3 regions of the Enterobacter roggenkampii genome follow, and region 3 is predicted to be linked to each of the others. Evidence: riboswitches for the same ligand, from Rfam matches in the RefSeq annotation. Region 3 holds a riboswitch; each other region holds the start of a gene.
The links. A riboswitch is a leader RNA that binds a small molecule or an ion and turns the genes downstream of it on or off. The one in region 3 is predicted to bind thiamine pyrophosphate.
Positions count from the first base shown of each region.

Region 1: linked by a shared signal. The riboswitch ahead of thiB (thiamine ABC transporter substrate binding subunit) and the one ahead of thiM (hydroxyethylthiazole kinase) in region 3 are both predicted to bind thiamine pyrophosphate.
Region 2: linked by a shared signal. The riboswitch ahead of thiC (phosphomethylpyrimidine synthase ThiC) and the one ahead of thiM (hydroxyethylthiazole kinase) in region 3 are both predicted to bind thiamine pyrophosphate.

Region 1 is NZ_CP017184.1:733,844-744,485, reverse strand. Features, by position in the region: gene leuB (3-isopropylmalate dehydrogenase) at 1-620, shown strand, start outside; gene leuC (3-isopropylmalate dehydratase large subunit) at 623-2,023, shown strand; gene leuD (3-isopropylmalate dehydratase small subunit) at 2,034-2,639, shown strand; gene BFV67_RS03410 (sugar efflux transporter) at 2,698-3,876, opposite strand; gene sgrT (glucose uptake inhibitor SgrT) at 3,997-4,149, opposite strand; gene sgrR (HTH-type transcriptional regulator SgrR) at 4,238-5,893, shown strand; TPP riboswitch at 5,930-6,030, shown strand; gene thiB (thiamine ABC transporter substrate binding subunit) at 6,062-7,045, shown strand; gene thiP (thiamine/thiamine pyrophosphate ABC transporter permease ThiP) at 7,021-8,631, shown strand; gene thiQ (thiamine ABC transporter ATP-binding protein ThiQ) at 8,615-9,313, shown strand; gene BFV67_RS03380 (DedA family protein) at 9,342-10,109, opposite strand; gene araC (arabinose operon transcriptional regulator AraC) at 10,238-10,642, opposite strand, start outside.
Region 2 is NZ_CP017184.1:226,509-237,150, forward strand. Features, by position in the region: gene rpoC (DNA-directed RNA polymerase subunit beta') at 1-26, shown strand, start outside; gene BFV67_RS01020 (PTS lactose/cellobiose transporter subunit IIA) at 84-401, opposite strand; gene BFV67_RS01025 (PTS sugar transporter subunit IIB) at 401-709, opposite strand; gene BFV67_RS01030 (sensor domain-containing diguanylate cyclase) at 890-2,431, opposite strand; gene thiH (2-iminoacetate synthase ThiH) at 2,768-3,895, opposite strand; gene thiG (thiazole synthase) at 3,892-4,662, opposite strand; gene thiS (sulfur carrier protein ThiS) at 4,664-4,864, opposite strand; gene BFV67_RS01050 (HesA/MoeB/ThiF family protein) at 4,848-5,603, opposite strand; gene thiE (thiamine phosphate synthase) at 5,596-6,231, opposite strand; gene thiC (phosphomethylpyrimidine synthase ThiC) at 6,231-8,126, opposite strand; TPP riboswitch at 8,206-8,314, opposite strand; gene BFV67_RS01065 (Rsd/AlgQ family anti-sigma factor) at 8,369-8,854, opposite strand; gene nudC (NAD(+) diphosphatase) at 8,950-9,723, shown strand; gene hemE (uroporphyrinogen decarboxylase) at 9,762-10,642, shown strand, end outside.
Region 3 is NZ_CP017184.1:3,058,793-3,069,434, forward strand. Features, by position in the region: gene yegS (lipid kinase YegS) at 1-744, shown strand, start outside; gene fbaB (class I fructose-bisphosphate aldolase) at 798-1,850, opposite strand; gene BFV67_RS14370 (nucleoside permease) at 2,101-3,378, shown strand; gene BFV67_RS14375 (ADP-ribosylglycohydrolase family protein) at 3,375-4,379, shown strand; gene BFV67_RS14380 (PfkB family carbohydrate kinase) at 4,376-5,329, shown strand; gene BFV67_RS14385 (GntR family transcriptional regulator) at 5,303-6,049, opposite strand; gene thiD (bifunctional hydroxymethylpyrimidine kinase/phosphomethylpyrimidine kinase) at 6,092-6,892, opposite strand; gene thiM (hydroxyethylthiazole kinase) at 6,889-7,659, opposite strand; TPP riboswitch at 7,695-7,791, opposite strand; gene BFV67_RS14400 (YadA C-terminal domain-containing protein) at 8,406-9,479, shown strand; gene BFV67_RS14405 (hypothetical protein) at 9,701-10,162, shown strand; gene BFV67_RS14410 (glycoside hydrolase family 32 protein) at 10,241-10,642, opposite strand, start outside.

The DNA.
Region 1 (10,642 bases), 2.3 Mb from region 3:
ATGAGAAGGCGTTCGACACTGAAGTGTATCACCGCTTCGAAATTGAACGTATCGCCCATATCGCCTTTGAGTCAGCGCGCAAGCGCCGCCATAAAGTGACCTCCATTGATAAAGCGAACGTGCTGCAGTCTTCCATCTTGTGGCGCGAGATCGTCAGCGAAGTCGCGAAGCAGTACCCGGACGTTGAGCTGTCGCACATGTACATCGACAACGCGACCATGCAGCTGATTAAAGATCCGTCCCAGTTTGACGTGCTGCTGTGCTCCAACCTGTTCGGCGACATTTTGTCAGACGAGTGCGCGATGATCACCGGCTCTATGGGCATGCTGCCATCCGCCAGCCTGAATGAAGAAGGTTTTGGCCTGTACGAGCCGGCAGGCGGTTCCGCGCCGGATATTGCGGGCAAAAACATCGCTAACCCGATTGCGCAGATCCTCTCTCTGGCCCTGCTGCTGCGCTACAGCCTGGATGCAGGCGATGCAGCAACCGCAATTGAAAATGCCATTAACCGGGCGTTAGAAGAAGGCGTTCGTACCGGTGATTTATCACGCGGCGCGGCGGCAGTCAGTACCGATGAAATGGGCGACATTATTGCCCGCTATGTCGCTGAAGGGGTGTAATCATGGCCAAAACGTTATACGAAAAATTGTTTGATGCGCACGTTGTCTACGAGGCACCAAACGAAACCCCACTGCTGTACATTGACCGTCATCTGGTACACGAAGTGACCTCTCCTCAGGCATTTGACGGCCTGCGCGCGCACAAGCGCCCGGTACGTCAGCCGGGTAAAACCTTCGCGACGATGGATCACAACGTTTCCACACAGACCAAAGACATTAATGCCTCGGGTGAGATGGCGCGTATCCAGATGCAGGAGCTGATCAAGAACTGCAACGAATTTGGCGTTGAGCTGTACGATCTGAACCACCCCTATCAGGGCATCGTTCACGTGATGGGGCCAGAGCAGGGAATTACCCTGCCGGGCATGACCATCGTCTGCGGCGACTCCCATACCGCAACCCACGGCGCGTTTGGCGCCCTGGCGTTCGGCATTGGCACGTCTGAAGTTGAACACGTGCTGGCGACGCAGACCCTGAAGCAGGGCCGCGCCAAAACGATGAAGATTGAAGTGAAGGGCAAAGCGGCACCTGGCATTACCGCGAAAGACATCGTGCTGGCGATCATCGGTAAAACCGGCAGCGCAGGCGGTACCGGCCACGTCGTTGAATTCTGCGGCGACGCGATTCAGGCGCTGAGCATGGAGGGTCGCATGACCCTGTGCAATATGGCCATTGAGATGGGTGCCAAAGCCGGTCTGGTCGCGCCAGATGAAACGACCTTCAACTATGTGAAGGGCCGTCTGCACGCGCCGAAGGGCCAGGATTTTGACGACGCGGTAGCGTACTGGAAAACCCTGAAAACCGACGACGGGGCAACGTTTGATACCGTTGTCACGCTGCAGGCAGAAGAGATTGCCCCTCAGGTGACCTGGGGAACCAACCCGGGCCAGGTAATTTCCGTCAACGACGCCATTCCCGATCCGGCCTCCTTCGCCGATCCGGTCGAGCGCGCCAGTGCGGAAAAAGCGCTGGCCTATATGGGGCTGAAACCCGGCGTACCGTTGACCGACGTGACCATTGATAAGGTATTTATCGGCTCCTGCACCAACTCCCGTATCGAAGATTTGCGTGCGGCGGCAGAGATTGCCAAAGGCCGTAAAGTCGCACCGGGCGTGCAGGCGCTGGTGGTTCCAGGCTCCGGTCCGGTGAAAGCCCAGGCGGAAGCCGAAGGTCTGGATAAGATCTTTATCGAAGCAGGATTCGAGTGGCGCCTGCCTGGCTGCTCCATGTGCCTGGCCATGAACAACGATCGCCTGAATCCGGGTGAGCGCTGTGCCTCCACCAGCAACCGTAACTTTGAAGGCCGTCAGGGCCGCGGTGGGCGTACCCATCTGGTCAGCCCGGCAATGGCCGCCGCTGCGGCAGTCACCGGCCATTTCGCCGACATTCGCAGCCTGAAATAAGGAGACAATCATGGCAGAGAAATTTACCCAACATACGGGCCGTGTTGTCCCGCTGGACGCCGCTAACGTTGATACAGACGCGATCATTCCTAAGCAGTTTTTGCAGAAGGTGACCCGCACCGGCTTTGGCGCGCACCTGTTCAACGACTGGCGTTTCCTGGACGATAAAGGCGAGGTGCCTAATCCGGAATTCGTTCTGAACTTCCCGGAGTACAAAGGCGCATCCATCCTGCTGGCGCGGGAAAACTTTGGCTGCGGCTCGTCGCGTGAACACGCCCCCTGGGCGTTGACAGACTACGGCTTTAAGGTGGTCATTGCCCCCAGCTTCGCGGATATCTTTTACGGCAACAGCTTCAACAACCAGTTGCTGCCGGTGACGCTGAGCGACGAACAGGTCGATGAATTGTTCGCGCTGGTTAAGGCAAATCCCGGCATGTCGTTTGAAGTGGATCTGGAAGCGGAAGTGGTGAAAGCCGGGGATAAAACCTACAGCTTCAGCATTGATGCCTTCCGCCGCCACTGCATGCTGAACGGTCTGGACAGCATTGGTTTGACGCTCCAGCACGAAGACGCCATCTCCGCGTACGAGAAAAAACAGCCTGCGTTTATGGGCTAAAGGCAATGGCCCGCAAAAAGCGGGCCATTGATTTGTTTTGTGAAGCCGCCTTCCAGAATCAGACATCCTTAACCCGGCAAGTCAGCCCAAGCGTAACCACCGAAATCGCGGCAATCATCCAGTAAACTGAGCCATGCCCGTAACTTTGCGCCAGCGCCCCCTGAATCACCCCCGCCAGGATCACTCCGGTCGAAATGCTGTTGGTAAAAAGCGTGGTCGCCGACCCGGCGCGGCCCGGCATTAAATCCTGGAACCAGAGCATGCCGATCCCGGCAACGATGCCAATAAACACAGCATTAAACAGCTGCAGCGCAAGCAGCGCTTCACGCGAATGGAAAAGGATCAGTCCCGCGTAAAACAGCACCCCGGCCGCCACGGCGACGATCATCATCCGACGCTTCCCAAAGCGCTTAACGTAGTAACCCGCCAGAATCATCGCCGGAATTTCCAGCCCGGCAGCGGTGCCCATTAAGATCCCCGCGAGCTTGTCCGGTAAGCCCAGATCGCTGCTGATCCACAGCGGCATGTCGATGATGTACATGGTGTTGCAGGTCCACATCAGCGTGGAGGCAATAAACAGCATGCGGACGTTTTTGTCCTGCCAGCCGCTCACCTGGGTGAGCGGTTTATCCGTTGTCTGTTCGACGCGCGCCACGGACGGCAGCGCAAAGGCTATCAGCGCCAGGCTGATGACAAAAATCCCGGCGGCGATGGAGAACATCGCGGTAAAGCCGTAGTTCAACGCCAGCATGAAGGCCAGCGGCGGGCCAATGACCCACGCCAGCGAGAGCTGGGCACGCATCACCGAGCTGAACATCACCACTTCCCGCGCCGAGCTATCCGCATATTCCCGGGCCAGCGCGAACAGCTGCGGCATGGCGGTGTTCGCCAGCGACGCCAGCAGCACGCCGCAGGTAATGAGCGTCAGGTAATGACGATTGAAAGCAAAGAGCAGCGCGTTGCCCACGGCCATGGCGCAGCAAAAGAGGATCAGCCTGCGGCGATCGCCCTGGCTGTCCGATCGCTTCGCCAGCGCGAGGCTGACCAGGATCCCGGCTATCGCGTTGACGGTATAAAACAGCCCCACCCAGAACGGCTGTGCCCCCACCTCGCGGCTGAGAAACAGGCTCAGCGTCGGCGCCTGCAGCGCTCCCGCCACGCCCATCATAAAGGCCACCAGCATAAAAGCGGCATACACGCCGTTCAGGCGTCGCCCCATCGTCATCAACCACAGCATGCGCAAGTCCTTGTGAAAGCGAATCGAAATTGGGTGAAAGAATAAACGAAAAAAGCCAGCAAAAACATTTTGCTGGCGGGTGATTAGCACCAATACTCAGTCACACATGATCGAGGCGAGTCAGCGAGAAGAGGCCGGTTTCGTAACGTCCCACTGCATCAGTTCTTCTAACATTTTCAGCCGTTGCTCTGCACACGGGCGGGCCAGCCAGGACGATCCTTTTGTCGCTGAAAAGTACTGCTGATAAAACTGACGTGCGGTAGACCTCTTCATCATTTACCTCCTCGCTTCATCGGGAAGCATTATTGGCCTAATATAGGGATTAATAAATTGCTGGTTTTTTGTCAGGAGTTCCTCTTTTATGCCTTCCGGTCGTCTGCAGCAACAATTTATCCGCCTCTGGCAGTGCTGCGAGGGGCAATCGCAGGAAACCACGCTCAACGAGCTGGCTGACCTGCTTAGCTGTTCCCGCCGCCATATGCGCACGCTGCTCAATACCATGCAGCAGCAGGGGTGGTTAAGCTGGGAAGCGGAGGCGGGACGCGGAAAACGCTCGCGGCTGACCTTTCTCTACACCGGGCTGGCATTGCAGCAGCAGCGTGCAGAAGACCTGCTCGAGCAGGACCGTATCGATCAGCTGGTCCAGCTGGTGGGCGACAAGGCCGCCGTGCGCCAGATGCTGGTCTCCCATCTCGGACGCAGTTTTCGTCAGGGCCGACACATTCTGCGGGTGCTCTACTACCGTCCGATGAAAAATCTGTTGCCCGGCACGGCGTTACGGCGTTCTGAAACCCACATGGCCCGACAAATCTTCAGCGGCCTGACGCGGATAAATGAGGAAAACGGGGAACTGGAGGCGGATATCGCGCACCACTGGCAACAGCTTTCCCCGCGCCACTGGCGCTTCTTCTTACGCCCGGGCATCCACTTTCACCACGGTCGCGAACTGGAGATGCACGACGTCATCGCCTCTCTGGAACGCGCCCGCAGGCTGCCGCTCTACTCGCATATTTCGCGCATCCACTCCCCCACGGCCTGGACGCTGGATATTGAGCTGTCGCAGCAGGACAAGTGGCTTCCCTGGCTGCTGGGCTATGTGCCCTCAATGATTTTGCCCGCCGAGTGGGAATCATTGAACAATTTTGCCAGCCAGCCGATTGGCACCGGGCCCTACTCCGTCTCCCGCAATAACAGCAACCAGCTGAAAATCCGCGCGTTCGATGACTACTTTGGCTATCGGGCGCTGATCGACGAAGTGAACGTGTGGGTATTGCCGGATCTCAATGAAGACCTGAGCTGCGGGCTGACGCTTGAAGGCCCCACCACCGGAGAAAAGGCCGTGGAGAGCCGCCTGGAGGAGGGCTGCTACTATCTCCTCTTTGACCGCCGCACCCACCGTGGGGCAAACCCGGCTGTCCGCAAGTGGATCAGCCACGTGCTGTCTCCTTCCAATCTTATCTACCATGCGGAAGAGCAATACCAGACATACTGGTTCCCGGCGTACGGCCTGCTTCCGCGCTGGCACCATGCCCGACCAACGCGCTGCGACAAACCCGCAGGGCTGGAGTCCATCACCCTGACCTACTACCGCGATCATGTTGAGCATCGTTTTATCGCGAGGATCATGACCCGCCTGCTGGCAGCGGAGGGAGTCAGGCTGGACATCAGGGAAGTGGACTATGACGAATGGCATCAGGGGGAAATCGCCAGCGATATCTGGCTCAACAGCGCTAACTTTACCCTGCCGCTCGATTTTTCCCTCTTCTCGCATTTGTATGAAGTCCCGCTGATCCAGCACTGCATCGACCGGGACTGGCAGCAGGATGCCGCCCTGTGGCGTGCGGGCGAGATGAATCTTGCCGTATGGTGCCAGCAGCTGCTGGCCGAACAGGCGATCGTCCCGCTGATCCACCACTGGCTGATGATCCAGGGCCAGCGCAGCATGCGCGGCCTGCGGATGAACACCCTGGGCTGGTTTGATTTTAAATCCGCCTGGTTTGCGCCCCCGGAGCCATAACGCTTTCGTAATATTCACCAAATCATTACAATAGCGCCGTTCTCAACGGGGTGCTGCATCACAGATGTGCGCTGAGATAATACCCGTCGAACCTGATCCGGATAACGCCGGCGAAGGGATTTGAGGCTGTCGCTCAAAATCCTTTGCCACTCAACCCTGAGGTGCAAAGTGTTAAAAAAAGTTCTCCCCCTGCTGGCGCTGTTCGCGCTGCCCGCTTTAGCCAAGCCCGTCCTGACGGTCTACACCTACGACTCCTTCTCCGCCGACTGGGGCCCTGGCCCGGTTGTCAAAAAAGCCTTTGAAGCCGACTGCAACTGCGAGCTGAAGTTCGTGGCGCTGGAAGATGGCGTTTCGCTGCTCAACCGCCTGCGCATGGAAGGCAAAAACAGCAAGGCCGACGTGGTGCTCGGACTGGATAACAACCTGCTTGAAGCCGCCTCGCAAACCAACCTCTTTGCCAAAAGCGGCGTCGCGGCAGAGGCCGTTAACGTGCCGGGCGGCTGGAAGAACGACACCTTTGTGCCGTTCGACTACGGCTACTTTGCTTTCGTCTACGATAAAAACAAGCTGAAAAACCCGCCGAAGAGCCTGAAAGAGCTGGTGGAAAGCGACCAGAAGTGGCGCGTGATTTATGAAGATCCACGGACCAGCACGCCGGGCCTGGGCCTGCTGCTGTGGATGCAGAAAGTCTACGGCGATAAGGCGCCGGAAGCGTGGCAGAAGCTGGCCGCCAAAACCGTCACCGTGACCAAAGGCTGGAGCGAAGCCTATGGCCTGTTCCTGAAAGGCGAAAGCGATCTGGTGCTGAGCTACACCACCTCCCCGGCCTACCACATTATCGCCGAGAAGAAAGACAACTATGCTGCGGCTGATTTTGCGGAAGGGCACTATCTGCAGGTGGAAGTGGCCGCGCGTACCGCCGCCAGCAAACAGCCGGAACTGGCCGAGAAGTTCCTGAAGTTTATGGTTTCACCGGCATTCCAGAATGCCATTCCAGCGGGCAACTGGATGTATCCGGTCACCAGCGTTGCGCTGCCCACAGGTTTTGAGCAGTTGACCAAGCCGAAAACCTCGCTGGAGTTTACGCCGCAGCAGGTCGCCGCGCAGCGTGCCGCATGGGTAAGTGAATGGCAACGCGCCGTCAGCCGTTAATTCCCGGCTGGTTACTCCCCGGATTGCTCGCCGCCGTCGTGATGGTGGCGGTCAGTCTGGGAGCCTTTCTTGCGCTGTGGTTTAACGCACCGGAGAGCGACCTGCTCGCCCTCTGGCACGACAGCTACCTCTGGCACGTTATCCGGTTCTCCTTCTGGCAGGCGTCTCTTTCTGCCCTGCTGTCGGCGATCCCGGCTCTTTTTCTTGCACGCGCGCTCTATCGGCGGCGTTTCCCCGGCAGGCAGGCCCTGCTGCGCCTGTGCGCCATGACGCTGATCCTGCCCGTGCTGGTAGCGGTATTTGGTATTCTGAGCGTTTACGGCCGCCAGGGCTGGCTGGCTTCGCTGTTCGGCCAGCTTGGTATTGAGTGGTCATTCTCGCCTTACGGACTGCAGGGCATTCTGCTGGCGCACGTGTTTTTCAATATGCCGATGGCAACGCGCCTCTTTTTGCAGGCGCTGGAGAACATTCCCGGCGAGCAGCGGCAGATTGCCGCCCAGCTCGGCATGCGCGGCTGGTCGTTCTTTCGTTTTGTCGAATGGCCGTGGCTGCGCCGCCAGCTCCCGCCCGTGGCGGCATTAATCTTTATGCTCTGCTTTGCCAGCTTTGCCACCGTGCTGTCACTTGGCGGCGGGCCGCAGGCCACCACCATTGAGCTGGCGATTTACCAGGCGCTGAGTTACGACTACGATCCCGGTCGCGCCGCGCTGCTGGCGATAGTCCAGATGGCGTGCTGTCTGGTGCTGGTGCTGTTGAGCCAGCGGCTGAGTAAAGCCATTCCCGCAGGTAGTCATCAAATAACCGGCTGGCGCGATCCGCAGGACAGCCTGCACAGCCGCATCAGCGATGTTATCCTGATCGCGCTGGCGCTGCTGCTGTTGCTGCCGCCGCTGCTGGCCGTTATCGTTGACGGCCTGAACCTCAATCTTATATCCGTCCTGCAACAGCCCGTTCTCTGGCAGGCGACCTGGACCTCGGTACGCATAGCGCTGGCTGCCGGACTGCTGTGCGTTATGCTGACCATGATGCTGCTGTGGAGCAGCCGTGAGCTCTACGCCCGCCAGGCGCAAAAAGCCGGACAAATGCTGGAACTGACGGGCATGCTGATACTGGCGATGCCGGGGATCGTGCTGGCAACGGGCTTCTTTTTACTGTTCAACAGCACCCTCGGCCTGCCGGAAAGGGCCGATGGCATTGTGATTTTCACTAACGCCTTAATGGCCATCCCCTACGCGCTTAAGGTGCTGGAAAACCCGATGCGCGACGTCAACAGCCGCTACGGTTTGCTGTGTCAGTCGCTGGGCATGCAGGGCTGGCAGCGGCTGAAGGTTGTGGAACTGCGCGCGCTAAAACGTCCGCTTGCTCAGGCGCTGGCGTTTGCCTGCGTGCTCTCCATTGGAGACTTTGGGGTCGTGGCGCTGTTCGGTAATGACGATTTCCGCACGCTGCCGTACTGGCTTTATCAGCAAATCGGCTCTTACCGCAGTCAGGACGGCGCGGTTACCGCGCTGTTACTGCTGCTGCTCTGCTTTGCCTTATTTACCGTTATCGAAAAACTCCCGGGGCGTGATGTTAAAACTGACTGATGTAACCTGGCTCTATCAGCATCTGCCGATGCGCTTTACGCTCTCCGTTCAGCAGGGCGAGCGGATTGCGGTGCTTGGCCCAAGCGGTGCCGGGAAAAGCACCTTGCTCAATTTGATCGCCGGTTTTCTGCAACCTGCCAGCGGGTCGATAGCCATCGATAATCGTGATTTCACCAACGCCCCTCCGGCTAAACGTCCTGTGTCGATGCTGTTTCAGGAAAACAACCTGTTTACCCATCTGACGGTGCGGCAAAACATCGCGCTGGGAATGCATCCGGGGCTCAGGCTGAACGATGCCCAACGCGAAAAACTTGAAGTGATTGCCGCACAGATGGGGATCGCTGAATTCATCGACAGGCTGCCGGGCGAGCTCTCCGGCGGCCAGCGTCAGCGCGTGGCGCTGGCACGTTGTCTGGTGCGCGAGCAGCCGCTGCTGCTGCTGGATGAGCCGTTCTCGGCGCTCGATCCCGCGCTGCGCCAGGAGATGCTCGCCCTGGTGCAGGACGTCTGTCAGCGCCAACAGCTGACGATGCTGATGGTGTCGCACAGTATCGAAGATGCCGCACGGATTGCGCCGCGATCGGTGGTGATCGCGGAGGGACGCATTTTGTGGGATGGAGCAACAGAAGCATTAATGAGCGGAAAAGAAAGCGCTTCTGGATTATTGGGTATAAAACCGTAGGCCGGGCAAACGCAGTGCCGCCCGGCGCTTAACGGCTCACAACTTTCAACAGGATCTCACCGTACACCGGCATCAGCGGGTGGCGAATCAGCGCCACAAGCGCCACCACGGCCACACCCAGCGTCAGCGGGGCCAGCCACAAAAGACGAGAGCGCGGAAGATAGCGCGTCAGGCGATCGACGCTCGCTTTCGCGCTGCGCCACATCCGCCAGCAGAGCCAGACCGCCAGCCACAGCAGGACCGCCGTGCCCAGCAGCAGCCACTTAAACTCACCGCTTTGCATACCGTCAGGAATATCAATCGCCGCACCGGCCAGAATACCCGGCAGGAAGTAGAACGGCGGCCAGAAGACGCAGCCGATAATGTTCGGCACCACAAATTTCGCGACGGGCAGATCCAGCATCCCGGCCACCATCGGCACCAGCGGACGCGTTGGCCCAACGAAGCGGCCCACGAGGATGGTAAACATGCTGTGCTGGTGCAGCGCATGCTCGGTTTTATCCAGCAGCGCTTTGTTCTTTTTCATGAACGACCAGCGGTGCAGCGGCTTCTTAAAGCGCCAGCCCAGCCAGAAGGAGATCCAGTCGCCCAGCAGACAGCCGATAATCCCGGCCAGCCATGCCTGCCAGAAATTGACCTCACCGCTGCCGATCAGCGCCCCAAGCCCCGCCATCATCACGGTGCCGGGCAGGATTAACCCGACAAGCGCCAGCGATTCCAGAAACGCCACCAGCGCCACGGCGATGAGCGAGTACATAACGGACTGGGTAATAAAGTGTTCTAGCAATGCCTGCATAACTATTCCGGTCAGAAAACGAATCAGCGATTCTGCTTAGCGCCCCGCACCGCGTCAAGGCAACAATTGTCTGAATAGTTTACAGGTTGCTTTCCGCATTCACCTGTTTGTTTATCTTTTTTTACCGTTTATTCACATCCCGCGCGAAATTCACTGGGGCTGGCACCGGTGCATTTTTTAAATACGCGGGAGAAATAGAGCTGATCCTCAAAGCCCACGTTGCGCCCCACGGTGGCGATGGGCATCCGGGTGGTGCTGAGCAGCAGCTTCGCCTGGCTGATGCGCTGATCCTCGCGCCAGCTCAGTACGCTGACGCCAAGCTGCTGGCGGAACAGGTGCGACAGCCGCGACGGCGACAGGCAGACGTGCTGGGCGACGCTGGCAATATCAAACTGGCTATCGGCCAGGTGGTCGCTGATGTACTGGCAGGCGTCGCGCACGCGGTTATCCAGCGGCGGATTCAGCGACGCGTTAATCGCCTCCATCCGTCGCAGCAGCAGCTGTTCAAGGAGGTTTATCGCCAGCAGTTCGGC
Region 2 (10,642 bases), 1.9 Mb from region 3:
GTCTGGGTGGCTCCGACAACGAGTAATCGTTCAGTCGCTAATAAAAAACCCGCTTCGGCGGGTTTTTTTATATCTGCACTATTTCAGTTTACTAATGGGATCCGTCGATACAGCTCAATCATATCGCCCGCCAGGTCCTGTATGACCATGGCGTTCATCAGGTGATCCTGCGAGTGGACGGTGATCAGGTTAACCGGAAGCTTCCCGGTCCCTTCATCAAGACCGATAAGCTGCGTCTGTATGGTGTGCGCATGCTTCACATATTCCCGCGACTCTTCCATCGCTTTTTCGGCTTCGTCAAACTCACCTTTACGCGCCATCTGCAATGCCGTCAGGGCCGCACTGCGCGCCGCGCCTGCGTTAACAAGCAGTTCCATAATCGTGGTTTCTAAGTCTTCCATTATGACTCCAGAAGTTTGAGCGCTTTATCCAGTACGGCATCACCTTTCATCATGCCGTAATCCATCATGTCGATCACCGCGACCTTTTTGCCCAGCGGGTCGGCCTGCGCCTGTAATTTAGCCTGCTCGTATTTAACCTGTGGCCCCAGCAATACGATGTCGGCCGTTGCGATGTTGTCTTTAAACTCCGCAACCGGAACGGCTTTAATGGTGACTTCAACCCCTTTTTTCTGCGCGGCGTCTTTCATACGTTGAACCAGCATGCTGGTTGACATTCCCGCTGCACAGCATAAAACGATGTTCTTCATAATCAGCCTCGATCTACATGTGTTTATTGATAATTATCCCGTGCAGACCGCTTCAACAACCGCTTTACCGCGATTGTGTGTCAGGCATCACAAAGAAACAGGCGTTTTTCTGAAACCGGTTACAATTTTACATTGGCGGGTACCCGGCCCGTCGAAACGGGCAGGGTGAAAGCGAGAGGATTAGCTGATGGATGTGCGAACGATTCGATTTTTTCCCTGCTGTTTGGCGCTGTAGAGAGCGTTATCAACGCTTCCGACAAATTGTTCCAGCGGTTCAAAATGCCACTCCCCAAGACCGCCGCTGAACGTAACCCGCAGGTTTTCTTCCCGCCAGACGCGTTTTTCAACGGCGGTACGCCACGCTTCCAATAATGAGAGCGCGGAAGACATCTGCTCCGCCTGGAAGATTACGGCGAACTCTTCTCCGCCATAACGGTAAACCGAGACGTGATGTGGCTGCATAATCTGGATCCCTTCACGAGCCACGTTGCGCAGAACGATATCACCGGTCAGGTGACCCAGCGTGTCGTTAATTGACTTAAAGTTATCAATATCCACCAGCGCCATCGCGAAGGGCTGCTGGGCATTCAGCAGCTCTGCGATATCGCTGTCGAACGCACGGCGGTTTTTACAGCCCGTCAGCGCATCGTGGGTGGCCTGGCGCACATACGCCATTTCGCGCTCTTTATTGGACTGAATCGTGTGGCTCAACATCGCTTCAAGGCGCGGCGCCTCGTTAACGTCGCCAGTTTTGATGGCATTGATAATGTGCATCAGCACGCTACGCGAGGCGTGGCGGAGGTATAAGCCGAAAAGGATGATGATGATGGCCGCCAGCGCAAACCCCCAGCCAACGATCGTCGTTTCGTGGCGGGTGATATCGGTGAGCGTCGCACCGGATACCCGGTAGATGACAAACCAGTCCGGGTTGGTAAACGAGTAATAGTAATACCAGGCGTTGCTTTTCTTGTCGTAAAGATGGCCTTCGCCGCTGGTCATTTTGTCCATCAGCGCTTCGCTCACGTACTGCTTGAAGAGCGCGCCGGTATCCGGATGCAGCACCACAGCACCGTCGCGTTCGACGACGAAGAATTCCCCCTGAACGGGCGCCACCATCTGGCGCAGGGTATAGCCCATCGACGTCAAATCGAGATGAAAGGCGATCGTTCCCTTCAGTCTGCCCTCCGGCGAGATCAACGGCTTATAAAGGGTTACCGTCGGATGGCCGGTAAAGTAGTCCATGTAGGGACGGGTATAGTGGCTGAAGATGCTGGCTTCCGCCTGAGCGACAAACCACGGCCGCGTTCGGGGATCGAAGGTTTTACTCTTCTCCGTGGGGAGCACCTCCGGTGCGCGCAGATAATGCCCCTGCGTATCGGCAAGCGAAATGGAGGAGACGGTCGGCATCAGGTTCTGCAAATGCATGACCATCTGCAGCCCCTGCGTCGGGTTAAGGTTTAGCGTCTCGTTTAGCCTGTCGTCGCGCGCAAAGTACATCGCGGAACGGCCCAGAATATAGTCGTTTTCACGCAGGATAGATTCGGTGTAGTTCACCGCCAGGTTGTGCGTGAAGTTGCTATTGATCTTATGATAATCCTCAAGAAAATCCTTTCGTTGCGAAAGCGTCACCGCGATCGCGATCACCGCAAAACTGCAGAGGATCCCCGCAAAGCTGAGCATAATGGGCCGGGTAAAAGAGAGCTTTTTGCTGTGAAGTGCCATGAGCTGTACATCGTTCCTGATGGTGAATACTTTTCGTCTGCCGATATCCTCTCAGCATAGTCGCTGTCCTGCGGTTAGCGGTGAATTATACGGCACGCGATTTTTGACAGGATGATTTATCTTAAGAACCATTAAGAAAATACTTATTAAAATGGCATGAGCCGTTTGTGCAATGAACCAGAGGCAGGGCGAAACGAGGAAGAAGCTTTTCGCCCTGGTCAGCATCCGTTGCTGACCGTGTGACAATAAAAAACCGGACGATCGCTGACAATCTTCCGGTTTTGCCTTTTCGTCGCGGCTCGACAATTTTTTAACGTGTTGCAGTGCGTTTCAACGTCACTGCGAGGCTCTTCCCAGCCAGCTGTCCCAGTCTTTCCAGACGGGCTGAAGACCCTGCGCCGTCAGGACGGCGGCGACCGCTTCCGGGCGTCGTCCGTCATGGGGTGCAAATTGTTCCAGTTCCGGATGGTCGTCGGCGTAGCCGCCAGGCTGCGTTTTGGAAAACGCGCTGACGTTGTTAATTGCAATCGGGATGACGCGATCGCGAAATGCCGGAGACTCGCGCGTTGAGAGCGATAATTCCACTTCCGGAGCGAGCAGGCGAAACGCGCAAATGGTCTGCACCAGCTGGCGTTCATCCATCAGCGAAGCCGGTTCAATTCCTCCCGCGCAGGGACGCAGGCGCGGGAAGGAGATGGAGTATCGGCTCTGCCAGTAGTGCTGCTGCAACCACAGCAGATGTTCCGCCACCATGTAACAATCCACCCGCCAGCTGTCGGAGAGCCCGATCAGCGCACCCAGACCGATTTTGTCGATACCGGCGCGACCCAGCCTGTCCGGCGTTTCCAGGCGGAAGAAGAAATCCTGTTTCTTGCCCTTCAGGTGGTGTCGGGCGTACGTCGCCTCGTGGTAGGTTTCCTGATAGACCATGACGCCGTCCAGCCCGAGCGTTTTGAGCTCCGCGTACTCCTCCTGCGACAGAGGCTGCACTTCCATCTGCAACGACGCAAACTGACGACGAATGGTGGGAAGGTGCCGACGGAAATAGTCCATTCCCACTTTCCCCTGATGTTCGCCCGTGACCAGCAAAAGATGTTCAAAGCCCATTTCACGGATGGCCGCACACTCACGGGCAATCTCAGCCTCATCGAGCGTTTTACGCTTGATGCGGTTGCTCATGGAGAAACCGCAGTAGGTGCAGTCATTGGCGCACAGGTTGGAGAGATAGAGCGGCACGTAGAAACTCACCGTGTTGCCAAACCGCTGGCGGGTAAGCCGCTGCGCTCGCTGGGCCATCGGTTCGAGGTAGGCGCTGGCCGCCGGAGAGAGCAGGGCCATCAGATCCTCGCGGGTCAGATGACGGGCCTGCAGCGCGCGCTCCACGTCAGCCGCCGTTTTGCTGTTGATACGCAGGGCAATGTCGTCCCAGCTAAGCTGGCGCCAGCGCTCGGTAAACGTGCTCATGAGATCGCCTCCAGAAAACCGGTCAGCGGGCTGGTGGCCTGCGCCTGGAAACTGCGCGAGCCGGGGCCGGATCCTCTTGCCAGCAGGCCGGCCTCTACGGCCAGGCGGAACGCACGCGCCATCATGACCGGATCGTCGGCAACCGCGATAGCCGTATTGACCAGCACCGCGTCGGCGCCCATCTCCAGCGCCTGCGCGGCATGGCTGGGCACGCCAATGCCCGCATCCACCACCACCGGTACGGTAGCCTGCTCAATAATGATTTCCAGCATCGCGCGGGTCTCCAGCCCCTGGTTGGAGCCAATGGGGGCCCCCAGCGGCATGACGGCGGCGCAGCCGACCTCTTCCAGCCGTTTGCACAGGACAGGGTCGGCCCCGCAGTAAGGCAGGACGGTAAACCCTTGCTGAACCAGCTTTTCAGCCGCTTTCAGCGTTTCGATCGGATCGGGCAGCAGCCAGCGGGCATCCGGATGGATTTCCAGCTTCAACCAGCGGGTGCCGAGCGCCTCCCGTGCCAGCTGTGCGGCAAAAATCGCCTCTTCTGCCGTTTTGGCGCCGGAGGTGTTGGGCAACAGCGTGACGCCCGCTTCCAGCAACGGAGCCAGAATGGCATCGCTGTGATGGCGCAGATCCACGCGCTTAAGCGCCAGCGTCACCAGCTGGCTGCCGCTTTCGCGAATGGCCTCCACCATCAGCTGCGGCGAGGCGAATTTTCCGGTTCCGGTAAACAGATGTGAATCAAAGACTTTATCGGCAATACGTAACATTTCAGCCCCCTGCGATAACCTGAAACAGCAGGATCTGGTCGCCTTCATTGACCTGCTGATGTTCCCACTGCTCGCGCGGCAGGATCTGTTGATTGAGCGCCAGCGCCGTTCCCGGCTTGAGCTGACGCAGCTTGTCGAGCAGTGCGGCAACGGTGAGCCCGTCGTCGCAGCTCATCGGCTCATCGTTAAACAGAATGCGCATCGCGGCCTCCGCACACCGGGCAGTGGCTGGCGCGATGCAGCGCCAGATGACGCCAGCCGCTGGAGCGGGCATCAAACAGCCGCAGCGTATTGCGTTCCGTCTCCATGCCGCTGAGCAGCTTGATGGCCTCCAGCGCCTGCATCGTGCCCATCACGCCGACCACCGGACCCAGAATGCCCGCCGTACGGCAGTTGCGCGTCGGCTCGGCATCGTCCGGCCACAGGCAGCGATAGCAGCCCTGCGTCCACGGTGGCGTCAGAACCATCATTTGCCCGCCGAACCCCACCGCGCTGGCGGTGATAAGCGGCGTATGGTTTGCCACGCAGGCGGCGTTGATCGCCTGGCGCGTCGCCATGTTGTCGGTACAGTCCAGCACCACGTCGGCAAGGGCGACTTCACGGTGCAGGCTTTCACCGCCAAGCCGCTCCTGTAGGGCAATCAGTTCGATATCCGGGTTAAGCTGATGCAGCCTCTGCCGGGTGATCTGCGCTTTCGGCTGGTTGATATCCTCGGTGGTAAAGAGGATTTGTCGCTGCAGGTTGCTGAGGTGGACCTCGTCGTCGTCGGCCAGCACCAGCGTGCCGATACCCGCGCCTGCCAGATAGAGCGCGGCGGGTGCGCCTAATCCCCCCAGGCCAACAATCAGCACCCGGCTGGCGAGCAGTTTTTGCTGCCCGTCGATGGCGATATCTTCCAGCAGAATCTGACGGCTGTAGCGCATAAAGTCGCGATCATTCATCGCCTGCTCCTGCCAGCTGTAAAAGCTGTTCGGTGGCGGCCTGCCAGTCTGCGGCCTGGGTGATGGCGCTGACGACGGCGATGCTGCCCACGCCGGTCTCCAGCACCGCCGGGGCGCGTTCAAGGCTGATTCCGCCGATGGCGACGGTGGGGTAGTCGGCAAGGCGTTTAACGTGACCCGCCAGTTGCGTCAGACCCTGCGGAGCGGAGGGCATCTGCTTGGTTTGCGTCGGGAAGACGTGACCGAGCGCGATGTAAGAGGGACGGGCCGCCAGGGCCACGTCGATTTCCATGTCATCGTGTGTTGACACACCAAGACGCAACCCGGCGTCACGGATTGCGCTCAGATCCGTTGTTTCCAGGTCCTCCTGACCCAGATGCACGCCGTACGCCCGGTGCTTAACGGCCAGCCGCCAGTAGTCATTGATAAACAGGCGGGCGTTATACCGACGCCCCAGCGCAATGGCGGCAACCACATCGGCTTCCACCTCCTCATCGCGTTTATCCTTGATGCGCAGCTGGAGGGTGCGAACGCCTGCTTCCAGCAGGCGCGCTATCCACGCCACGCTGTCCACCACCGGATAGAGCCCTAAACGGTAGGGAACGGGTGGGAAATCGGGCTGGTACATTATGCCTCCTCTTTTTTGAGGTAGATTTCGCCGCCTTTGGCGCGGAAGGTTTCGGACATGTCCGCCATACCCACTTCAATGGTTTGCGTGGCGGCGTAGTCGCGCACCTCCTGGCTGATTTTCATCGAGCAGAACTTCGGCCCACACATGGAGCAGAAGTGCGCGACTTTGCCCGATTCCTGCGGCAGGGTTTCGTCGTGGTAGGCGCGGGCGGTGAACGGATCCAGCGCCAGGTTGAACTGGTCTTCCCAGCGGAATTCAAAGCGCGCCTTCGACATGGCGTTATCACGGATTTGCGCGCCCGGGTGGCCTTTGGCCAGATCCGCCGCGTGGGCGGCAATTTTGTAGGTGATCAGCCCCTGTTTCACGTCCTCTTTGTTAGGCAGGCCGAGGTGCTCTTTCGGCGTCACGTAGCAGAGCATGGCGCAGCCGAACCAGCCGATCATCGCCGCCCCAATGCCTGACGTGAAGTGGTCATAGCCCGGCGCGATGTCGGTGGTCAGCGGCCCCAGCGTGTAGAACGGCGCTTCGTGGCAGTGCTCCAGCTCTTCGGTCATGTTGCGGCGGATCATCTGCATCGGCACGTGTCCCGGGCCTTCAATCATCACCTGCACGTCATACTCCCAGGCGATTTTGGTCAGCTCGCCCAGCGTGTGCAGCTCGGCAAACTGTGCTTCGTCGTTAGCGTCGCGGATGGAGCCCGGGCGCAGGCCGTCGCCCAGCGACAGAGAGACATCGTACGCGGCGCAGATTTCGCAGATCTCGCGGAAGTGTTCGTAGAGGAAGTTCTCCTGGTGATGGGAGAGGCACCACTTCGCCATGATCGAACCGCCGCGCGAGACGATGCCGGTCAGACGCTTCGCGGTCATCGGCACGTAGCGCAGCAGCACGCCCGCGTGAATGGTGAAGTAGTCCACGCCCTGTTCCGCCTGCTCCAGCAGCGTGTCGCGGAACGCTTCCCAGGTAAGGTTTTCGGCGATGCCGTTGACCTTCTCCAGCGCCTGATAAATCGGGACGGTGCCAATCGGAACCGGGCTGTTACGCAGGATCCATTCGCGGGTTTCGTGAATATAGCGGCCGGTGGAGAGATCCATTACCGTGTCCGCGCCCCAGCGCGTTGACCAGACAAGCTTTTCAACCTCTTCTTCGATGGAGGAGGTGACGGCCGAGTTACCGATGTTAGCGTTGACCTTCACCAGGAAGTTGCGGCCGATAATCATCGGCTCGGATTCCGGGTGGTTAATGTTGGCGGGGATGATCGCGCGGCCTGCGGCCACTTCGTCACGCACAAACTCCGGCGTGATGTTCTCCGGCAGGCGCGCGCCAAAGCCTTCACCTGGGTGTTGGTAGCGCAGCACTTCGCTGCGGATACGCTCGCGGCCCATGTTCTCGCGGATGGCGATGAACTCCATCTCCGGCGTGACGATCCCCTGGCGGGCGTAGTGCAGCTGCGTCACGCATTTGCCCGCTCTGGCGCGTTTTGGCGTCAGCAGGCCGGTAAAGCGCAGCGCGTCCAGACCGTCGTCGGCCAGGCGTTCTTTGGTGTATGCAGAACTGCGTACGCTCAGTTCTTCGCAGTCGTTACGCGCCTCTATCCACGGCTGGCGCAGCTTTGCCAGACCCTGCTGGACGTTAATAGCCACATCAGGATCGCCGTACGGGCCGGAGGTGTCATACACCGGCACGGCTTCGTTGTCTTCATACTGCGGATTCTCTTTGCTGCCGCCGATAAGGGTCGGGCTGAGCTGGATTTCGCGCATCGGGACGCGGATATCGGCCTGCGAGCCGGAAATGTAGATGCGTTTCGAGTTCGGGAAAGCGGTGCCTTCCAGGGTGTCGATGAAATGTTGGGCCTGTGCACGCTGTTCGCGGCGGGTCAGTTTTGCAGTAGACATAGCTCATTCCAAAAGTGAAGGACATGGCTTGTCAGACGACGGATGAAGCAAGAGAGGATCGCCCGGGGGGCGATACAACAGCAGTGTGACTCTTGTTCCCTTCGCAGGTATTAGCCTGATCAGGTTCCGCGGATCCCGAATTAACGGTCTCAGCCCGGCTTTCGCTCTGGGCACTCCGACAAGAAAAATCCCCCTCGTGAGAGGGGCGAATGGTTGTAAATTACTCGTTAACGATTAAGAACTCAAGCCGGGCGCGCGATGTTATCTTCGGGGCTGGCGTCCAGGACGAGGCTAATCAGCTTATCTTCCAGCGTGAATCGCTCTTCCAGCGCTTCGCCAAGGTCGGAAAGCGCCTGCTGGAACTCAAGATAGTTATCGTGATCGATGGCGTTCTCAAGCGTGGAATCGTAGTAATCCATGATCTGCTGGGTGTTGGCTTCCAGCAGCGGACAAAGCTTGCTGGCCGCTAAATACGGCGTTGTCCCTTCCATTTCGCGGATAATGCGTTCATAAATATTGAAATGGCCGTCGGACAGATAGTCGACCAGGCTCTGACAAAAATCATCCAGCGCTTTTTCATTCAGCCGCATAAACGATTCTTTGCCAGGCTTAAGACCGACCAGATTGTAATAAGCCACGAGTAGATGCTTGCGCACATGTAGCCAGCGATCCACCAGTTTGTTACTTCCTCTAACGCGCTCAGTCAGGCTTTCTAGCTGGTTTAACATGGTCGACTCCGCAAAGTGTAGGATTGAATCTGCTCATCCAGAATGTAACCACAATGCTAACAACATGTCAGTGAAGCGAAGGTAGTGCAATAGATATGGATCGTATTATTGAAAAATCAGATCTGGGTTGGTGGATCGTCAGTCACGAACAAAAATTATGGTTGCCCGGTGGAGAGCTGCCCTACGGTGCGGCGGAAACGTTTGATCTCGTGGGCCAGCCTGCGCTGAAGATCGGCGAGTGGCAGGGTGAACCCGTGTGGTTGATCCAACAATCGCGTCGTCAGGATATGGGATCCGTTCGCCAGGTGTTGGATCTGGACGTAGGCCTGTTCCAGCTGGCGGGGCGGGGCGTGCAGCTGGCGGAGTTTTACCGCTCGCACAAATACTGCGGCTATTGCGGCCATACCATGCACCCGAGTAAAACCGAGTGGGCGATGCTCTGCAGCCACTGCCGCGAACGTTATTACCCACAAATTGCGCCGTGCATTATCGTCGCTATCCGTCGGGATGACTCTATTTTGCTTGCACAGCATACCCGCCATCGCAACGGCATTCATACCGTGCTGGCCGGGTTCGTCGAAGTGGGCGAAACGCTGGAGCAGGCAGTGGCGCGCGAGGTGATGGAAGAGAGCGGAATCAAAGTGAAGAACCTGCGCTACGTCACCTCCCAGCCGTGGCCGTTCCCGCAGTCGCTGATGACGGCCTTTATGGCCGACTATGACAGCGGCGAGATCGTTATCGATCAGAAAGAGCTGCTGGACGCGAACTGGTATCGCTACGACGATTTACCCCTGTTACCTCCGCCGGGTACCGTGGCGCGTCGGCTGATAGAAGATACCGTAGCGATGTGTCGGGCCGAGTATGAGTAGTGTTACACTGAGGCCATGACGCTTAAGGAACTGCAAAAATGACCGAACTGAAGAACGATCGTTATCTGCGTGCGCTGCTGCGCCAGCCCGTTGATGTCACCCCGGTGTGGATGATGCGCCAGGCGGGACGCTATCTGCCAGAGTACAAAGCCACGCGCGCGCAGGCGGGCGATTTTATGTCGCTGTGCAAAAACGCCGAGCTGGCCTGTGAAGTGACGCTCCAGCCGTTGCGCCGCTTCCCGCTGGATGCGGCGATCCTCTTCTCGGATATTCTGACCATTCCGGATGCGATGGGCCTTGGCCTGTACTTCGAAACCGGTGAAGGCCCGCGTTTTACCTCTCCGATCAGAAGCAAAGCCGACGTGGACAAGCTGCCGATCCCCGATCCGGAAGGCGAGCTGGGCTACGTGATGAACGCTGTGCGCACCATTCGCCGCGAGCTGAAAGGTGAGGTGCCGCTGATTGGCTTCTCCGGCAGCCCGTGGACGCTGGCGACCTATATGGTGGAAGGGGGCAGCAGCAAAGCCTTCACCCTGATTAAAAAGATGATGTACGCCGAGCCGCTGGCCCTGCATGCGCTGCTCGACAAGCTGGCGAAGAGCGTCACGCTCTATCTGAACGCGCAGATTAAGGCAGGTGCACAGTCGGTGATGATTTTCGACACCTGGGGCGGCGTGCTGACCGGCCGCGATTATCAGCAGTTCTCCCTGTACTACATGCATAAAATCGTCGACGGCCTGCTGCGTGAAAACGAAGGTCGCCGCGTGCCGGTGACGCTGTTTACCAAAGGTGGCGGCCAGTGGCTGGAAGCGATGGCGGCCACCGGCTGCGACGCGCTGGGGCTCGACTGGACTACCGATATCGCTGATGCCCGCCGCCGCGTGGGCGACAAAGTAGCGCTTCAGGGCAATATGGACCC
Region 3 (10,642 bases):
GCCCTCGGGCTTGGCGTTGAGACCATCATTTCCGGCGGCGGCGATGGCACCATCAATGAGATCGCGTCAGCGCTGATCGGCCTGCCCCCGGCAGACCGCCCGGTGATGGGTGTTTTACCGCTCGGCACCGCCAATGATTTTGCCACCAGCGCCGGGATCCCCGAGGCGTTAGAGAAAGCGCTTCAGCTGGCGATCCTCGGTAAAGCGACCGCGGTAGATATTGCGCAGGTGAATGACAAAACCTGCTTTATCAATATGGCCACCGGCGGGTTCGGCACGCGCATCACCAGCGAAACGCCGGAAAAACTGAAGGCGGCGCTGGGCGGCGTGTCGTATCTGATCCACGGTCTGATGCGCATGGATACCCTCAAGCCTGACCGCTGCGAAATTCGCGGCGAGGATTTTCAGTGGCAGGGCGACGCGCTGGTGATTGGCATCGGTAATGGTCGTCAGGCCGGCGGCGGGCAGCAGCTGTGCCCGGAGGCGCTGATCAATGACGGTCAGCTACAGCTGCGGATTTTCACGGGCGACGGCCTGCTGCCCGCGCTGTTTACCACGCTGACGCAGCCGGAAGAGAGTCCGAATATCATTGACGGGAAATCCGCATGGTTTGAGGTAAATGCCCCGCACGGGATGACCTTTAACCTCGACGGGGAACCGCTCAGCGGGACGCAGTTCCGCATTGAAGTGTTGCCCGGCGCGCTGCAGTGTCGGTTGCCGCCGGACTGTGTGCTTTTGCGCTGATGGTATTGCCGGGTGGCGGCTACGCCTTACCCGGCCTACGCTTAGCCCTCAGGTCAGGCAATCGTGACTTTGCTGTCCAGATAAACGTCCTGTACTGCATTGATCAGCTTCACGCCGTCAGCCATCGATTTCTTAAACGCCTTACGGCCAAGGATCAGCCCCATGCCGCCCGCGCGTTTGTTGATAACCGCCGTACGTACCGCGTCTGACAGGTCAGTATCGCCGCCCGCCGCGCCGCCGGAGTTAATCAGCCCTGCGCGGCCCATGTAGCAGTTCGCCAGCTGGTAGCGCACCAGGTCGATCGGGTTATCGCTGGTCAGTTTGCTGTAAACGCGGTCATCGGTGTAACCAAAGTTCACTGCTTTATATCCGCCATTATTCTCGGCCATTTTCTGCTTCACGATATCCGCGCCAATGGTCGCCGCCAGATGGTTCGCCTGGCCGGTCAGGTCAGCCGACACGTGGTAATCCACGCCGTCTTTTTTGAAGGCCGAGTTGCGCAGGTACGCCCACAGCACGGTCACCATACCCAGCTCGTGCGCGCGCTCAAACGCCGCAGAGATCTCTTCAATCTGACGACGAGACTGTTCTGAGCCGAAATAGATGGTCGCCCCAACGGCAACCGCCCCCATATTGAACGCCTGCTCGACGCTGGCATAGAGCGTCTGGTCATATTCGGTGGGGTAGCTCAGGGTTTCATTGTGGTTCAGCTTCACGAGGAACGGAATGCGGTGGGCATAGCGACGCGAGACGGAGGCCAGCACGCCGTAGGTGGACGCCACGCAGTTACAGCCCGCTTCAATCGCCAGCTCAACAATGTTCTTCGGATCGAAATAGAGCGGATTCGCCGCGAAGGAGGCGCCCGCCGAGTGCTCAACGCCCTGGTCTACCGGCAGAATAGAGAGATATCCGGTGCCGCCGAGCCGCCCGGTGTTATAGAGCGTCTGCATATTTCTTAGCACGGCAGGCGGACGGTTGTTATCGACCATCACGCGGTCAACGTAGTCATGACCAGGCAGGTAAAGCTGGTCGGCTGGAATGGTCATACAACGATGCTGTAAAAGGCTGTCGGCGTCTTTGCCAAGCAACTGCGCAATATCAGTCATGTGATACTCCCGTAAGTTCGACGTCATGTCGGTGTGCGTTTATCCAGTCCCATCTTTTATGGGCAGACTAAGCCTGGTACCGACTTAACAGATTTTCCACCCTTTGCAATTTTTTTCAGCACAATCTGCTGGCTCGATTCGTGTACAACAAAACTGTTACATTGATCAAACAATCGCCACAAAGGTATTTAAAAGGTATTATTGAATGGTATGTTAAAGGCGTACCCTCTCTGACATGCAGGATTAAAAAATGAAAACGAAAGTCCAACTGTCATTCATGATGTTTGTTGAATGGTTTATCTGGGGCGCGTGGTTTGTGCCGCTGTGGCTGTGGCTGAGCAAAAGCGGTTTTACCGCCGGGGAAATCGGCTGGTCTTATGCCTGTACCGCCATTGCCGCTATCCTCTCCCCAATTCTGGTCGGCTCGCTGACGGACCGCTTCTTCGCCGCGCAGAAAGTGCTGGCGGTGCTGATGTTTGCCGGCGCGATTCTGATGTACTTCGCGGCACAGCAAACCCAGTTCAGCACCTTCTTCCCGCTGCTGCTGGTTTACTCCCTGACCTACATGCCCACCATCGCGCTGACCAACAGCATTGCCTTCGCGAACGTGGACGACGTCGAGGCCGACTTCCCGCGTATCCGCGTGATGGGCACCCTCGGCTGGATAGCCTCCGGTCTGGCGTGCGGCTTCCTGCCGCAGATGCTGGGCTATAGCGATATTTCCGATACCAATATTCCCCTGCTGATGACCGCCGCCAGCTCCGCCCTGCTCGGCGTGTTTGCCCTCTTCCTGCCGAACACACCGCCAAAAAGTACCGGCAAGCTGGACTTTAAAGTGATGCTGGGGCTGGACGCGCTGATCCTGCTGCGCGACAGAAACTTCCTCGTGTTCTTCTTCTGCTCGTTCCTGTTCGCCATGCCGCTGGCCTTCTACTACATTTTCGCCAACGGCTATCTCACTGAAGTGGGGATGAAAAACGCCACCGGCTGGATGACGCTCGGCCAGTTCTCGGAAATCTTCTTTATGCTGGCGCTGCCGTTCTTTACCAAACGCTTTGGTATTAAGAAGGTCTTACTGCTGGGTCTGATTACCGCCGCCATCCGCTACGGGTTCTTCGTTTACGGCGGTGCGGAACAATACTTCACCTACGCCCTGCTGTTCCTCGGCATTCTGCTGCACGGCGTGAGCTACGACTTCTACTACGTCACCGCGTATATCTACGTGGATAAAAAAGCGCCGGTGCATATGCGCACCGCCGCGCAGGGCCTGATTACGCTCTGCTGTCAGGGCTTTGGTAGCCTGCTGGGTTACCGCCTGGGCGGCGTGATGATGGAAAAAATGTTCGCCTACAAAGAGCCGGTGAAGGGGCTGACCTTCAACTGGGCCGGAATGTGGACATTTGGCGCAATCATGATTGCCGTGATTGCCGTGCTGTTTATGCTGTTTTTCCGCGAATCGGACAAAGAGATCGCTGCAATTGCGGTGGTTGATGGCGATGCCGCGCTGACACAAGGGGAAGTTAAATGAAACAAGAACGTATTCTCGGTGCCCTTTACGGGCAGGCGTTAGGGGATGCGATGGGCATGCCGTCGGAGCTGTGGCCGAGAAAGCGCGTCAAGGCGCACTTCGGCTGGATCGACCGCTTTTTACCCGGCCCGGCAGAAAATAACGCGGCCTGCTATTTCAGGCAGGCAGAGTTCACCGACGATACCTCAATGGCGCTGTGCCTGGCCGATGCGATTATCGAGTGCGACGGGGAAATTAATGCGGACGTTATCGGCAAGCATATCCTGAACTGGGCGCTTGATTTCGACGCGTTCAACAAGAACGTGCTCGGCCCGACCTCCAAAATCGCGCTTAATGCGATTCGTGACGGGAAGCCGGTCAGCGCGCTGGAAAACAACGGCGTGACCAACGGGGCGGCGATGCGCGCCTCCCCGCTGGGCTGTCTCCTTCCGGCGACGCGGCTGGAACACTTTGTTGAACAGGTGGCGCAGGCCTCCAGCCCGACCCATAAATCGGACCTCGCGATTGCCGGCGCGGTGGTGATGGCCTGGGCGGTTTCCCGCGCCATCGACGGCGAAAGCTGGCAGAACATCGTTGATGCCCTGCCGGGGATCGCCCGCTATGCGCAGGAGATGAAAACCACCACCTTCAGCGCGTCGCTGGCGGCGCGTATTGAACTGGCGCTAAAGACCGTACGGGAAGCCAACGGTATTGAGTCCGCCAGCGAGCAGGTTTATCAGCTGATTGGCGCGGGAACCAGCACCATTGAGTCCGTTCCGGCGGCCATTGCGATGGTGGAACTGGCGGGAACCGACCCGAACCGCTGCGCCATCTTATGCGCCAATCTTGGCGGTGATACGGACACTATTGGCGCCATGGCGACGGCCATCTGCGGCGCGCTCCACGGCGTGCAGGCGATTGATCCGGCGCTCAAAGCCGAACTCGACGCCGTCAACCAGCTCAACTTCGGCCATTATTGCGAGAAACTGCTGCACTTCAGGGAGCAAAGGGAGGGCGTATGAAGGCATTTGCCCAACGTCTCGAAAATCTGCACGCCACGCGCCCGGTGACGGTGCTGGGCGCCGCGGTGATTGACGTCATCGCCGACGCCTACGCCCTGCCCTGGCGCGGGTGCGATATCGAACTTAAGCAGCAGGGCGTGAATATTGGCGGCTGCGCGCTGAACATTGCCATCGCCCTGAAACGCCTCGGGATCGCCGCGCAAAATGCCCTTCCCGTCGGCCATGGCGTTTGGGCGGATATTATCCGCAACGCCATGGCGAAGCAGGATCTGCACAGCGCCGTAGAGGCTGAAACCGGCGACAACGGCTGGTGTCTGGCGCTGGTGGAGCCAGACGGCGAGCGCACCTTTATGTCCTTTAGCGGCGTGGAAAACCAGTGGCAGCAGCGCTGGCTGGATGCGCTTCACGTTCCGCAAAACAGCCTGGTTTATCTCTCCGGCTACCAGCTGGCCTCGCCGTGCGGCGAGCTGCTGACAGGCTGGCTGGAGGGATTACAGGACGTGACGGCCTTTATCGATTTCGGCCCACGCATCGCGGATGTTCCTGATGCGCTGATGGAGAGAATCATGGCCTGCAGGCCAATCGTGTCGCTCAATCGTCAGGAAGCGGGGCTCGCGGCTGAAAGACTGGGTGTGGAGGCTGAAAACCTCGGTGCGGAGTGGCAGCAGCGCTTCGGCGCCGCGCTGATCGTGCGCCATGATAAAGACGGTGCTACGTGGTATGACGGTGACGCCTCGGGCGTTGTTCCGGCGTTTCCGGCGACGGTTGTGGATACCATTGGTGCAGGCGACAGCCACGCGGGCGGCACGCTGGCCGGGCTGGCTGCGGGATGGTCACTGGCAGATGCCGTTCTGCTGGGGAATGCCGTGGCGTCATGGGTGGTCAGCCACCGCGGCGGGGATTGCGCCCCGACGCGCGAGGCACTACTCCTCGCACACAAAGACGTATAGATCGCTGCGACAGTAGCTGATGCTGTACTCAATCGGTCGGTGCTGCTGGTCAAGCGCGACCTGCTTGATCACCAGCACCGGTATTTTTTCGTCCATCTTAATGTGCGTCTGAAACTCGCTGTCGGGCATGCGGGCGCTCACCCTTGAGCGGGTGCGCTGCGGGAAGATATTCTGACTGCGGAAGTAGTCATAGAGCGAAATGCCAATCGCATCCGGGTCGGGAATTAACCCGACGGGGACCCAGGACTCTTCAATCGACACCGCATCGTCATCGACATAGCGAATGCGCTTGAGCAAAAAGACCTCGCTCTCCGGGGAGATCGACAGGTGGTTGGCCACCTCTTCCGGACACTTCACCACCCGCTTGTTGACCCAGAGCGTATTCGGCTTCTTGCCGCGCAGCACCACCTGCTGGGAAAAACCGCGCGCCTCTTTCAGCGAATATTCGAAGATATTGTTGATTTGCGTGCCATAGCCACGGGCGCGCGTCACCACGCCCTCTTCTTCCAGCGCCTGCATCGCTTTACGCACGGTAATGCGCGACACCCCGGTCAACTGGCTCAGATCGCGCTCGCCGGGCAAAATATTCCCGTGCTCCAGCACCCCGCTGCGCACAGCATTTTTTACCGTTTCGGCAAACTTCAGGTACAGCGGCGTGTTGTCGGGCGCGGCGATCCGTTCATTCAGTTGAGCGATTAACCGGGTATGCGCTTGTTCCATCTCTGTTTTCTCAGGCGTGATGTATTCTGCCAGTATACTGGCTTACCACCATGCATGAAAATGGTGTACCGGCCCAATACCGTGACCGACTTCCAGAGTATCAGCTTTTGCCAGCGCCGCCGAGAGCCAGGCTTTTGCTTCGCTAACCGTATCGGCCCAGCTTTCATGACGTGGGCGCAGCGCCGCCAGTGCGGCCGAGAGCGTACAACCCGTGCCGTGGGTATTTTTGGTCTGCACGCGCGGCGCGGTAAAGCGTAGTTCGCCGTCGCGGGTGAAGAGCCAGTCCGGACTTTCCGGATCATCAAGATGCCCGCCCTTCATCAGCACCGCCCCGCAGCCCATCGCCAGCAGCGCATTGCCCTGCTCTTTCATTTCCCGTTCAGTTTGCGCGTGCGGCGCGCCCAGCAGCGCGGCGGCTTCCGGAAGATTGGGCGTGATGAGCGCTGCCTGCGGCAGCAGCTTATTGCGCAGCGTCTCGACGGCGGAGGCGGAGAGCAGCGGATCGCCGCTTTTTGCCAGCATGACGGTATCCAGCACCACGTTTTGCACCTGATAGCGCTTAAGCCGTTCGGCCACCGCTTCCACAATGTCCGTTTCGGCCAGCATGCCGATCTTGGTGGTATCAATACGCACATCGCTGAACACCGAATCCAGCTGCGCGGCAACAAAATCTGGCTCGATGCGGTAGACCGACTGCACGCCGCACGTGTTTTGCGCCACCAGCGCGGTGATGACCGAGCAGCCGTACGCGCCCAGCGCCGAGAAGGTTTTCAGGTCTGCCTGGATACCCGCGCCGCCGCTGGGATCGGTGCCGGCAATGGTCAGGGCGTTAATCCGTTTCATGCCTGCTCCTCCAGCGTGTAGAGCGCGTCGAGGAACGCGCTGGCAAAACTGCCCGGGCCGCGCGAGTGCGCAACGGCCACCGTTCCGGCCCGCTTCATCCATCCGCAGGCGGCGGCGATGTTATCCAGCCGGTCACCCGGCAGCGAGCAGCTCGCCGCCACAACGGCAGAGAGCGCGCACCCGGTGCCCACCACGCGCGTCATCAGCGGGTCACCGCCGGTTACCGTTCGGGTACGTTGCCCGTCCGTGATGTAGTCCACCTCGCCGGTGACCACCACAATCGTATTGATCTGCCGGGCCAGCGCCTGGGCAGCAGGCACCGCGCTGGCGGCGGTATCGGTCGTATCGACGCCGCGCCCGCCCGCGCTCATCCCCGCGAGGGCAAGGATTTCGGAAGCATTGCCGCGAATGGCGGCCGGTTTCAGGGCAAGGATTTGATGGCAAAACCGAGTGCGGAACGCCAGGGCGCCCACGGCAACCGGGTCCAGCGTCCAGGGTTTGCCTGCCGCTACCGCACTTTCAATTGCACGACGCATCGACTGGGCGCGCAGCGCGGTCAGCGTGCCAACGTTAACCAGCAGCGCATCGGCTATCGCGGCAAACTGCTCGGCCTCTTCGGCCTCGATCACCATCGCCGGAGATGCGCCAAGCGCCAGCAAAACGTTGGCCGTAAAGGTCTGTACGACGTCATTGGTCATACAATGGGTCAGCGGAGAACGGGTTCGGAAGTGGTGTAAAACGTGTAAATCGAGCAGGTCAGGCTGCATGGGTTCGCTCCTGCCTTGCGTGAAGAAGCGATGACCGGGAAGGCATCTGACTTCCCTACGCTGGCATTATCCAGATCAGGTAATACGGGTATTTCTCAGCCTTCACAAAGAAGGGCACCCCGAGTCAAAATACTTTTAAAACAATGATTTATTAAAATCAATGTTCTCAATCAGTGTAACCGTGGCCACAGGCCAGGCGCAAGGAGTTTTGATTTATCACGGCAGCGTTCGCGTTATGAATCTTCCTAGACACTTTTCGCTAGCATCTTCAACATAAATATTTTTTCCTGGTATATCCCGGAACAAAAATGAGCTGAGTTCATTTTCATTCGAAGCTTACTAAAGGTTCGATAATAAATAATCGGCAAAAACCCATAAATTTACATAAACTGTCATGTGTATTATTAACCCATTTTAATCAAAACACTTAAATACAATTAATGTATTGGTGTTTTATATCTAATTTCACTCTCATCCATTATGAAAGGCTATCTTATTGTATTATAAGATTATTAGGCCAGGCCTTTCTGGATCGACTCGTTTAGCTATTCCTGCTATTTATGATTTAGATCAATAATCAAAATTACACATTCATAGATAGTTACTGCACGTTACGAAATAAGTTATCAAACCAAAATTTCCACCGTTAATCGTGAATTAATTCAGATATAACAAGACGTTGTATCTTCCCGCCAGGATAGCGCCCTTACTTTATTTTTTCTTGTAGTGATGATGAGAGCTTTAAAATGAACTATTTAAATACAACAGCTATCGCTGTTTTTGGTTTTGTGTTCGCTGGTTCAATGAATACTGCAAATGCAGCGGAAGTAAACGTAAACCTTGACGATAACGTCAATAATCCAGGTGCTCACATTCAAATTCAGGGTACCGATAAAACCGCCTACAACCTTGATAACATCGAGGGGAGTAACATTAAGCAAGACGGGCAAATCTATAACCTTCAGGGCGATATTGAAAGAGCAAATACAGCTATTAATAAAGCACAAGATACAGCTAATACCGCTCAAGATGGCGTAAACGCTAACACTCAAGCTAACGCTATCCTTAATCAGAAAGTCGATGATAACAAAGCAGGTCAGACAATCACTGATAACAAACAGAATATATTGATTGATAACACTAATAATAAAGCAGATGCGGCTTTACAAGGCGTTATTACTAACGGTCAAGCAATCATTGATACAAACACAAGAGTAGATAAAGCTGAACTCACCGCTACCAATGCGAACAACAAAGCAGATGCTAACACTCAAGCGCTGGCAGGTAAGGTAGATAAAAGCATTTTCGACGCCGATCAGGATAGACAAGATCACGCCCTTCAGGATGCCTCTGACAAAGCGACTCAGGCATTTAATACGGGCGCTTATGCGCAATCTTTAGCGGTTGATGCACAAACGGTAGCCGCTGCTAACAAAGCTGCTGTTGCTAACGTTCAGTCACGCCAGCAAGCACAAGAAACGACGATTCAGAATCACAGCGCACAATTAGCGAATCATGAATCACGTATTACTGCGTTAGAGAGTCAAAATAACGCTAAGTTCTCTTCTCTGGAGAATCAGCAGAATGAGGATCGCAAGGAATATCGTGCTGGTATCGCTGGCGCTGCTTCTCTTGCTGGTTTGCATTACGTTGATACAGATAACGCGGTTGCCGTCGGTGCTGCCAACTTCAAAGATGCGCAAGGTTACGCAGTCGGTTACCGTCATAAGTTCGCTGAGAATATAGCCGCTACCCTCTCTACATCAGGTACATCCAACGGTGATGAAATTGTTGCGGCGTCCGCATCTTACGGATGGTGATTTAACAATATTATATTAAAATGCCAGCAAACCGCCAACCAGCAAAAAACTCACCATTGAGTTTAATTAGCTGGCTATAACTCAATACATTGCTGCTAGCACAAAAATGACAAAGTACATTTTTATTTCCGCTGTTTTGTATCTCACTTTTATTTTATTAGGGATATGGATCGGCTTGATGTTAGGCACCTATATTTATAATTGTAATTACTGAGGCAATAATGAAAAAGTTAATGATGGTAGCGGCTATATTATCTCTTGCTGCGTGTTCCTCACCAGCTCAACGGATGGCTGATTGTCAAAGCAAAGGAGTGAGTAAAGATGCTTGTTATATTGCAGAGCAAAACCGCACCACAGCCATTAACGCTGCGGCTGAAAAACAGGCTTTAGAGAATGCTGCTCAACTTGCACAGTCAGCGCACAGGCGCCTTCCTGAAGGCTGCACTCAGGTGATGGATGCTGCGGGTCATTGTGATAGCAAGCCAGCCAAAGTAAGCGGTGATTTAAAAAAGTTATCAGGTGATGCGGATCACGTTATGAATAAGCCTGTCTCTGATGCTGCTGAATATCTGCTTTCGAAAGGCTGGAAGCCAAATAAAGGTTCATGGCACAAGGGTAGCTATATTATGCAGCTGGTTGTCGAAAAAGAGAGAGTTGTAAACGCACAATTATCAAAAATGTGATCTTTACAGGACGCTACCACCTGATAAGATTTACGTAGCCCCATGTTTATGGGGCTTTGTTTTAGCTCGTTAATAGATTTACTCCAGCAGCCACGCCCCGCCATGAATAAGCGATGCCCCTCCCGTCCAGGCAAATAACGCCAGCTCGCGGCAGTCGGCATCAGGATATATACGGCTGCTGAGGCACGCCTCACCCTCGTTTACAAACACTTCCACGGAAGAGCTATCAAAGAACAAACGAAGATTAAGCGCGTTGCTAAGGTTAAGCGCGACGCTTCGGGTCCCGCACAGGCCATACTGCGGATAGTCTCGCTCCAGCACCAGGCGCTGCATCTGCGCATCAACATAAAGGCGTAACCCGTCGCCAAGACGAATGCCGTACTGCTCCGCACTGCTGTTGGCGCAATCCCACTGCAGAATGACCTCCATCGCATCGCAGTGTTCCACCAGCGTCATCTGCTGGTTATTAAGCGTACTTAT